Regions from separate parts of the Geodermatophilus sp. SYSU D00708 genome, predicted to be linked through region 1. Evidence: riboswitches for the same ligand, from Rfam matches in the RefSeq annotation. Region 1 holds a riboswitch; each other region holds the start of a gene.
What was found. A riboswitch is a leader RNA that binds a small molecule or an ion and turns the genes downstream of it on or off. The one in region 1 is predicted to bind S-adenosylmethionine.

Region 1 (3,266 bases):
CTGCTCGTCGTCGGCACCCTGGCGTTCTGGTTCTCCACCGTCACCGACGCGCCGCTGGCGGCCGTCGGCGGTGCGGTGTTCACCATGTTCGTCTTCGCGATCCTCGACCAGGTCGAGCAGCTCGGGTCGATCCGGGACTGGTTCCCGACCGCCGAGGAGTTCGCCTGGACCGACCTGCTGCAGACCCCGATCGACTCCGGGGACCTGTTCCGCGGCGTCGTCCAGTCGCTGGTCTACGCGGCGGTCTTCACCGCGCTGGCCTTCCGCCACTTCTCGAGACGTGATGTGACCTCGTAAGTGCCCAGCCGGTGGCCCCGTCCAGGGCACCGCCCCGAGCTCGCGAGGGGTGGGGAGGACGGGGCCTTCGACCGCTAGAGCGAGGCGCGGACGGCCTGGGCCCAGCCCTCGCCCATCGCGGCGTCGGTGACCGACGCGTTCGGGACGGCGGCCAGCAGGTCGGCCATGCCGTCGACGGTGGCCCCGTTCGCGGTGATCCACAGCCGGCCGACCGCGGGCGCCATCTCCAGGTCGCTGGCGCTGTCGCCGATCGCCACCGCGTCGTCGGGCGTGAGGCCGCGGCGCTCGAGGTCCCAGGCGACCGCCGCGCCCTTGGAGATCCCGCGGGGCATCAGGTGGTAGACCTGCGGCGGCAGCGCCTCGGGGTCCAGCGTCATGCGTGACGTCGTGTGGATGGCGCCGTTGTCCTTGAGCGTGAGCCACCCCAGCCCGGCGTCGGCCAGGTACGCGTCGACGGCCAGCGCGTCGACCCGGCCCCGCAGCAGCGCGTCGGCCTGGTGCGTGGCGTGCCAGGGCGCGTGCCACTCCAGCCGCCCGGGGTGGCGCGCGAGCAGGTCCTCGACGACGCCCAGCTCGGCCATCACCTCCATCGGGGTCCGGCCGGCGTACTCGGCCGGCAGCTCCCCGTCCAGCCGGTGCACCCCGCGGCCGCCGTCCCAGCTGACCACCGAGCCCAGCTCGGCGATCGCGCCGTCCGCCGCGAAGATGCGGGCCGCCTCGACGACCTGCTCGAACGTGCGGCCGCTGACCAGGACCAGCGCGGCGCCGGACCGGTGCAGGTCCAGCAGCGCGGTCGCCGGGTCGGCGGTCAGGTCGCGGCGCTCGGTGTGCCAGAACGACCCCCGCGGGCCGACCATCGTGCCGTCGAGGTCGGTGTAGACGATGCGCGCTGCCACGCCGCCATCCTGGCCGGGCCGGTGCGGCCCAGGACACGTGGGTACAGTCTCAGGCGTTCCACTCATCCAGAGGGGCAGAGGGACACGGCCCGACGAAGCCCCGGCAACCGCCGCCTGTGCGTCCGCGCAGCGAGAGGTGCCAATTCCGTCCCGCGCGGCTCGACGGCCCGCCGCGGGGAAGATGAGGAGGTAGTCGTCGCATGACCCTGACCGCTCCCGGTTCCCAGCAGGCCGACGCCAGCGCGGGCGGCCCGATCCCCCCGTGCCCGGCGAAGGGCCTGGTCTGCCGCAACTGCGGCGCCACGTTCGGCCTGATCGCCGAGCACGCCTGCGCGGAGTGCTTCGGCCCGCTCGAGGTCGACTACGACTACGACCTGCTCAAGGCCGTCACCCGGGAGCAGATCGAGGCCGGCCCGCAGAACATCTGGCGCTACGTCGCGCTGCTGCCGGTGGGCCAGGACCCGGCCGACCGCGTCTCCCTGGACCCGGGTCTGACCCCGCTGGTCCGCGCCGACCGGCTGGCCGCCGAGCTGGGGCTCACCGGCGGGCTGTGGGTCAAGGACGACTCGGCCAACCCGACGCACTCGTTCAAGGACCGGGTGGTCAGCCTCGCCGCCACCGCCGCCAAGGGGCTCGGCTACAAGAAGATCGCCGCCGCCTCGACCGGCAACCTGGCCAACTCCGTCGCCGCGCACGCCGCCCGCGTCGGTCTGCCCTCGTTCGTCTTCATCCCGGCCGACCTGGAGCCGGGCAAGGTCGTGCAGTCGGCGGTGTACGGGCAGACGCTGGTCGCCGTCGAGGGCTCCTACGACGACGTCAACCGGCTGACCAGCGAGCTCGCCGAGACCGACGAGTTCGAGGACACCGCGTTCGTCAACCAGAACGTGCGGCCCTACTACGCCGAGGGCTCCAAGACGATGGGCTACGAGATCGCCGAGCAGCTCGGCTGGCGGATCCCGGCCCAGGTGGTCATCCCGATGGCGTCGGGCTCGCTGCTGACCAAGGTGGACAAGGCCTTCCGCGAGCTCACCGCCGCGGGGATCGTCGAGGCCACCGAGTGGACGATCTTCGGCGCCCAGTCGGCCGGCTGCGACCCGATCGCCACCGCGTTCGAGCAGGGCTGGGACGTCGTCAAGCCGGTGAAGCCCACGGGCATCGCCAAGTCGCTCAACATCGGCAACCCCGCCGACGGCCCCTACGCCCTCGACGCCATCCGGCGCACCGGCGGCTCGGTGGGCCGGGTGGACGACGAGCAGATCGTGCGCGGCATCCGCGACCTCGCCCGCACCACGGGTGTCTTCGCCGAGACCGCCGGTGGCGTGACGATCGCGGTGCTGCGCCAGCTGGTCGAGGACGGCCGGCTCGACCCGGCCAAGGAGACCGTCGTCCTCAACACCGGCGAGGGGTTGAAGACCCTCGACCCGCTGGAGCCGGTCGTCGGTCCGACCCACCGCGTCGAGCCCTCGCTCAAGTCGGTGCGGGCGGCGGGCCTGATCGGGTGACCGGGTAGGGTTCGGGGCGTTCCCGCGCACGCGTCCCCCGTTCTGGGGAGACGCGTGCGTGAGGTTGCTCTCACCACGGCTTTCGTGCTGTAGCTTCTCCCGCGGTTCCAGTTCCACGTTCGTGTTCGACGGGCGGAAGAACGAGACCCGGCCCCCTGTAGGCGGGGGTCGTCCGCAACGCACGAACGTGGGAGCACACGTGGCACAGGGCACCGTGAAGTGGTTCAACGCCGAGAAGGGCTTCGGCTTCATCGCCGTCGACGGCGGCCAGGACGTCTTCGTCCACTACTCGGCCATCCAGATGGACGGCTACAAGAGCCTCGACGAGGGCCAGCGGGTCACCTTCGAGGTCGTCCAGGGCGAGAAGGGTCCGCAGGCGGACTCCGTTCGCGTCGCCTGAGCCAGCAGGTCCTCATCGAGGCCCGGTCCCCGTCAGGGGGCCGGGCCTCGGTCGTGTGTGCAGGCCGCTGTGGCGACGTCGGGCGCTGGTCGGCAGTCCGGGCCCGGGTGCCGCTGATCAGCGCACACGGTCCCCGGCGGGAACAGTCGCCGGTCACACCCCGTTCTTGCA
Region 2 (3,266 bases), on a different contig from region 1:
GGAACGCGGCCAGGCCGTCGAGCAGCCGGTCGACGTCGGCCGCCGTGGTGGCCACGCCGACGCTGGCCCGCAACGCCCCCTCGGGCACGCCGAGCCGGGCGAGCAGCGGGTGGGCGCAGAACCGGCCGTCCCGGACGCCGACGCCGTGCTCGGCCGACAGGACGGCCGCCACCAGCCCGGGGTCGGCGCCCTCGACGGTGAAGCCCACCACGCCGGTGGGCGTGACCGAGTCGGGCCAGATCCGCAGCCGGCGCACGCCGGGCAGCGCGTCCAGGCCGGCCTCCAGCCGGGCTCGCAGCGCCCGCTCGTGGGCCTCGAGCGCCTCCTCCGGCAGCGCGGCGAGGGCGTCGCACGCCGCCGCCAGCGCCACCGCGCCGAGCACGTTGGGGGAGCCGCCCTCGTGCCGGTGCGGCGCCGCGGCCCAGGTCGCCGCCTCCACGGTCACCGTGTGCACCGCTCCCCCGCCGGCGAGGTGCGCGGGGGCGGCGTCCAGCCAGTCGCGGCGACCCACGAGCGCCCCGGTTCCGTACGGCGCGTAGAGCTTGTGCCCCGAGAACGCGACGTAGTCGGCGCCGGTGGCGGTCAGGGAGAAGCGGCGGTGCGGCACCAGCTGGGCGCCGTCGACGGCCACCCGGGCCCCGGCCGCGTGCGCCAGCTCCACGACGTCGGCCACCGGGAGCGCCTCCCCGGTGACGTTGGAGGCGCCGGTGACCGCGACCAGGGCGTACCGCCGCGCGGCGAGCTCACCGGCCAGCGCCCGCAGGGTCGCCGTGACCGTCGCGCCGGTGGGCAGGACGGTCGTGGTCGTGCGGCGCTGCCACGGCAGCAGGTCAGCGTGGTGCTCGCAGTCGAGCACCAGCACCCGCTCCCCCGTCGGCACGCAGCCGGCGAGCAGGTTCAGCGCGTCGGTGGTGTTCCGCGTCAGCACGCAGACGTCGTCGGGCCGGGCGCCGACGAAGGCGGCCACCGTGTCCCGCGCCGACTCGTAGAGCGCCGTCGACACCTGGGACAGGTAGCCCGCGCCCCGGTGCACGCTCGCGTACAGCGGCAGCGCCTCGGCCACCCGGTCGGCCACGGCGACCAGCGCCGGCGTGCTCGCCGCGGTGTCGAGGTCGGCGTAGCGCAGCCGGCCGGACGGCACGAGCGGCACCTCGGTGTCCGCGCCGACGACCGGCAGCAGCGGCCGCTCCGGGGCCGCGGGGACGTCGACGACGGGACGGGACAGGACGGCGCCGGTCACGCAGGCCTCCTCGGTTCGGGGACCCGCCTCGGGTCCGCGCTTGCGGGCGCCGGTCAGCACCCGCCTGGTCGTCACCCGGGGCACCCCATCGCGGAGGAAGGGTTGCCGGCCAGCGAGCCGGGGCTTGTCGCTGGCGCTCTTGACCTGACCGGGAGCGTGGCACGCCGGCCGCATTGTCGTCAAACCCGATCGGGATGGTAGAGATATGACCGTGCCCGTCCTCCCCGTCCCGACCGCCGCCGCGCCGCGGCTGGTCCGTCGGGTGCACGTGGACCTGGGCCGCGTCTGGTCGGCCCGCTGTCGCTGACGGCGCCCCCGTCCGATCCCCCTCCGGCCGCCGTCCCGCGCGGCCGCTCATCCCTGCGAGGACCCCCGTGCCGATCGAGTTCCTGGGCATCGCCGCCACCAACGACGGATCCGAGACCACCCCGCGCTCCGGGCCGAGCTTCGACAAGCAGTTCACCCTGCGACTCGGCCGCGCGCACGAGGACTGGGGCTGGGACCGCGTGCTGTTCGCCTACGGCTCCGGTGCTCCGGAGCCCTCGGCCGCCGCTGCCTACCTGCTCTCCCACACCGAGCGGCTGCAGGTGCTGCTGGCCCACCGGCCCAACGTCAGCTACCCGACCTTCGCCGCGAAGACCTTCGCCACCCTCGACCAGATCGGCGACGGCCGGCTGACCGTGCACTTCATCACCGGCGGCACCGACCGGGAGCAGCAGCGCGAGGGCGACTACCTGACCAAGGACCAGCGCTACGGCCGCACCCGCGAGTACATCCAGATCGTCAAGAAGGCCTGGACCTCGCGCGAGCCGTTCGACTGGGACGGCGAGCACTACCGGTTCGCCGACTTCGTCAGCGACACCTTCCCGGTGCAGCAGCCCCGGCCCGACGTCTCCTTCGGCGGCTCCTCGGCGGCCGCCTACGCCGCCGGGGGCGCCGAGGCCGACGTCTACGCGCTGTGGGGCGAGCCGCTGGCGGAGACCGCGGCCCAGATCGAGCGGGTGCACGCCGCCGCCCGGGCCGCCGGGCGCACCACGCTGCCGCGCATCCAGGTCGCCTTCCGGCCGATCATCGCCCCCACCGAGGAACTGGCCTGGGAGAAGGCGTACCGCACCGTCGACCGGATCACCGCCCGCACCGGCGGGGGGCTGCAGCCGCTGTCGCGGCGCCACCCGCTCACCGGCCCGGAGAACACCGGCTCCCAGCGACTGCTGGAGATCGCCGAGCGCGGCGAGCGGTTCGACCGCGCGCTGTGGACGCCGACGGCGCGGGCCACCGGCGGCGCGGGCAACTCCAACGCGCTGGTCGGCACCCCGGAGACGGTGGCGCAGGCGCTGCTGGACTACGTCGACCTCGGCGTCGACATCATCTCGATGCGCGGCTACGACCTGCTCGGCGACGCCATCGACGTCGGCCGGTACGTGCTGCCGATCGTGCGCGAGGAGGTCGCCAAGCGCGACGCGGCCCGGGCGACCCCGGCGACGGGAGCCCGGTGAGCACCGTCGCGGTCGTCGGCAACCCCAAGCCGCACTCCCGCACCCGCGCCGCGGCCGAGCTCGTCGTCGAGCGGCTGACCGGCGCCCCGGCCGACCGGGTGGTCGACGTCGTCGAGCTCGGCGCCGGGCTGCTCGGCTGGGGCGACCCGGCCGTCGAGGAGGCGGTCGCCGCGGTGCGGACGGCTGAGGTCGCCGTCGTCGCCAGCCCCACCTACAAGGCCACCTACACCGGCCTGCTCAAGCTGTTCCTCGACCAGATCGGCACCGGCGACCTCGCTGGGGTGGTGGCGGTGCCGCTCATGCTGGGCGGCGGGCCGGCGCACGCGCTCGCGCCCGAGCTGCTGCTCAAACCGGTGCTCGTCGAGCTCGGCGCCACCGCGCCCACCCGCGGGCTGTACCTGCTGGACAAGACGTGGGACGACCCCGCGCCGCTGGACGCCTGGCTGACCGCCGCGCGGCCGCAGGTGGACGCCGCCCGCACCGCCCGGCGCGGCTGACGTGGCGGTCTCCCGGCCCGGGCTCACCCGTCG
Region 3 (3,266 bases), on a different contig from region 1:
TAGGCCAGCTTCGACCGGTACGGCACGCCGCGGCGTGAGCCGACGTGCAGCACCGGCTCCCGCCCGGAGGGCAGGTAGACCAGCCGGCCGTCGCCGTCGCGCTCGAACCGCCCGCCGCGCCCGCTGGTGAGCAGCACCGCGAGGTCGACGAAGGCCAGGCCGGCGCCGCGGACCAGCACGTCCTCCCCCGGCGCGAGCACCGAGAGGTTGAGGTCGGCGGTGTAGCCGGTGGGCAGGTAGGTCAGTCCGTGCCGGGCGGCGACCGCCGCGGTGGCCCGCTCCCCCCGGGTCGGCCGCGCGTCCAGGTGGCCCTGCGCGAGCAGGACGGCGTCGGCGGCGAGCACGGTGCCGTCGGCCAGCCGCACCCGCGCGCCGCCGGGAACGTCGGCCACGTCGACGGCGCGGGTCGCGTGCAGGTGGACGTCGAGCCACGGCGCGGCGTCGGCCACCACGGACTCCAGGACCCAGCCGAGGTAGGCGTTGACCAGCGGCCGGGAGGGGAAGGACGCCGGGCCGAGCCGGCGCGCCTCGCGGCCGACCGGGTCCCCCTCGGGCCGCGAGCGGGCGACGTCGCGGACCCACTCCCACAGCGTCGTCCCCCGCCCCACCGGCCCGTCGGCGACGACGGAGGGGTCGGGCAGCACGGTGACGTCGGCGACCAGGGAGTTGGCCCACAGCAGGTCGGGCTGCTCGGCGCGCCAGACGCGGCCGCCGCCCGGGGGGAAGGGGTCGACGAGGTGGACCTGCAGCCGGGCGCCGGCCGACAGCTCGGGAGCGGAGGCGACGAGCCGCTCGAGGACGCCGATGCCGGTGGGGCCGGCACCCACGACGACGAGGGTGGGCGGGGAGGCGGGGTCGGGCAGGGACATGCGGGAGTGCTCCAGTGCCGAGGGGGGACGGGGGTCGGTCAGCCCTCCGGACACAGCGCGCTGCAGGTGCGGAGCAGGTCGACGTGCCGTCGCTGCGCCAGTTCCGGCCTGGTCACGTCGCCTCCCCTCCTGTCGTCCACTGCCCGCAATGTCTACCAAACCGATCGGGTTTGACGTGATTGTTCCTCGGGATCTATCGTCCCGGCCAGGTCCTGAGTGCCAGCTCCCAGCCCCGGCTCGCTGGCTGGCAACCCTCCGCTGCGACGGGGTGCCCCGGGTGACGACCTGGCGGACGCCTGCCGCGCCCGCAAGTCCGCAGCCCTCCGGGGCCTCGAACGAGGAGCGCCGACCGTGAGCACCGCGAGCACCCGGACCCTCTCCGCCGACCTGGTCGGCCGGCTGACGGTCGACCTGCTCCGCACCGACAGCGCGCTCTGTCGCTGACGCATTCCCTCCCCCGGCCGGCTCCGGCCGGTCCCCCGCGGCCCCGCCCGCTGCTGCCCATCGCGCCCGCGCGGTGCCGGCGGCGCGCCCGCGCACCCCCACCCGCTCGTCCTCCTGGGAGCACCCGCATGTCCCGCACCCCCCTGCTCGGCGTCGAGCTGTCCGACGCCGGGGCCTCCCCCGCCGCCTGGCGGCTGCCCGCCGCCGAGCCGTCCCGGTGACCGCCGCACCCGGGCTCGCCGTCGTCGCGGTCCACCCCGACGACCCGCTCGCCGCACCGCTGTTCGCCGAGCTCCTGCACGAGTACGACAGCCGCTACGGCGACCTCTACGGCGGCGCCGCCGCCGAGCTCACCCGGTACCCGGCCGCGGAGTTCCTCCCCCCGGACGGCGAGCTGATCCTGCTGGTCGAGGACGGCGCCCCGGTCGCCGGCGGCGCCTACCGCCGGCACGCCGACCCTGGCACCGCCGAGGTGAAGCGGATGTGGACCGCCGCGGCGCACCGGCGCCGCGGCCTGGCCCGCCGGGTGCTCGCGGAGCTCGAGGCCCGCGCCGCCGCCCGCGGCTACACCCGCATGTACCTGACCACCGGCCCGCGCCAGCCCGAGGCCAAGGCGCTCTATCTGGCCGCCGGCTGGACACCGCTGTTCGACCCCGCCGTCCCCCGCCCCACCGACCTGGCCACCCTCCGCACCCTGCCCCCCGGCCGGCTCGGGTACGCCTTCGAGAAGTCCCTGGGAGACCCCGCATGACCACGCTCGTGCCGCGGCCCACCGCGGAGACCGCCGCCCCCCCGCCGTCCGGGACGCCCTACGACCAGCTCGAGGTCGTCCCGGCGCGGCACCCCGGCCGCTGGGTGGCCACCGCCGTCGTCGCCGTCCTGCTCGCGATGGTGGTCAACTCGCTGGTCACCAACCCGCGGTGGGAGTGGGACGTCGTCGCCGCCTACCTCACCGAGGAGTCGATCGTCCGGGGCGTCTGGACGACGATCCAGCTGACGCTGATCACCGCCGTCCTCGGCTTCGCCCTCGGCACCGTGCTGGCGCTCATGCGGCTGTCCCGCTCCCCGCTGCTGCAGGCGGTCAGCTGGGGCTACACCTGGGTGTTCCGCTCGGTGCCGCTGATCCTGCAGCTGCTGCTCTGGTACAACCTCGCCTACCTGTACCAGTCGCTGGACTTCGGCATCCCGTTCGGCCCGTCGTTCGCCAGCGTGGAGACGCTCTCGCTGATCGACAAGTTCGGCGCCGCGATCCTCGGCCTGGGCCTGCACCAGGCGGCGTACTCCGCCGAGATCGTCCGGGCCGGCATCCTCTCGGTCGACCAGGGCCAGCTGGAGGCGGCCGCCTCCCTCGGCATCCCGCGGCGCCGGCAGACCACCCGGATCGTGCTGCCGCAGGCGATGCGGTCGATCGTGCCGACGGCGGTCAACGAGGTGATCGGCCTGTTCAAGGGCACCTCGATCGTCTACGTGCTGGCCCTGGGCGAGCTCTTCTACACGGTGAGCGTCATCTACGGCCGCACGCAGCGGGTGCTGCCGATGCTCATCGTGGCGGCGGTCTGGTACGTCGTCCTGACCACGGTGGTCACCGTCGTCCAGTACCACGTCGAGCGCTACTACGCCCGCGGCGCCGTCCGCACCCTCCCGCCGACGCCGCTGCAGCGGCTGCGCGCCAACCTGACCGCGGGGCTGGCCCGGGTCCGTCCCAGCTCCGAGGTGACCCGGTGACCGCCGCCCCCCTGACCACCCGTCCCGGTCGCGTCGAGGTGCACGGCGTGCACAAGTCCTTCGGCGCGGTCGAGGTGCTGCACGGGGTCGACCTGGTCGTCGAGCCGGGCACCGTCACCGTCGTCCTCGGGCCGTCGGGGTCGGGCAAGTCGACGCTGCTGCGCAGCATCAACCACCTGGAGAAGGTCGACCGCGGCTTCGTCGCGCTCGACGGCGAGCTGGTCGGCT

Region 2: linked by a shared signal. The riboswitch ahead of ACI79D_RS09395 (aminotransferase class V-fold PLP-dependent enzyme) and the one ahead of thrC (threonine synthase) in region 1 are both predicted to bind S-adenosylmethionine.
Region 3: linked by a shared signal. The riboswitch ahead of ACI79D_RS09340 (GNAT family N-acetyltransferase) and the one ahead of thrC (threonine synthase) in region 1 are both predicted to bind S-adenosylmethionine.

What each region holds. Positions count from the first base shown of each region.
Region 1 covers NZ_JBJGYS010000003.1:156,421-159,686, forward strand. The annotation lists gene ACI79D_RS04225 (ABC transporter permease) at 1-297, shown strand, start outside; gene ACI79D_RS04230 (HAD hydrolase family protein) at 372-1,193, opposite strand; SAM riboswitch class I at 1,253-1,381, shown strand; gene thrC (threonine synthase) at 1,394-2,695, shown strand; gene ACI79D_RS04240 (cold-shock protein) at 2,895-3,095, shown strand.
Region 2 covers NZ_JBJGYS010000008.1:107,418-110,683, forward strand. The annotation lists gene ACI79D_RS09395 (aminotransferase class V-fold PLP-dependent enzyme) at 1-1,240, opposite strand, end outside; SAM riboswitch class IV at 1,272-1,385, opposite strand; gene ACI79D_RS09400 (LLM class flavin-dependent oxidoreductase) at 1,615-2,736, shown strand; gene ACI79D_RS09405 (NADPH-dependent FMN reductase) at 2,733-3,233, shown strand; gene ACI79D_RS09410 (putative leader peptide) at 3,235-3,266, shown strand, end outside.
Region 3 covers NZ_JBJGYS010000008.1:95,301-98,566, forward strand. The annotation lists gene ACI79D_RS09335 (FAD/NAD(P)-binding protein) at 1-869, opposite strand, end outside; SAM riboswitch class IV at 1,078-1,189, shown strand; gene ACI79D_RS09340 (GNAT family N-acetyltransferase) at 1,531-2,064, shown strand; gene ACI79D_RS09345 (amino acid ABC transporter permease) at 2,061-3,038, shown strand; gene ACI79D_RS09350 (amino acid ABC transporter ATP-binding protein) at 3,035-3,266, shown strand, end outside.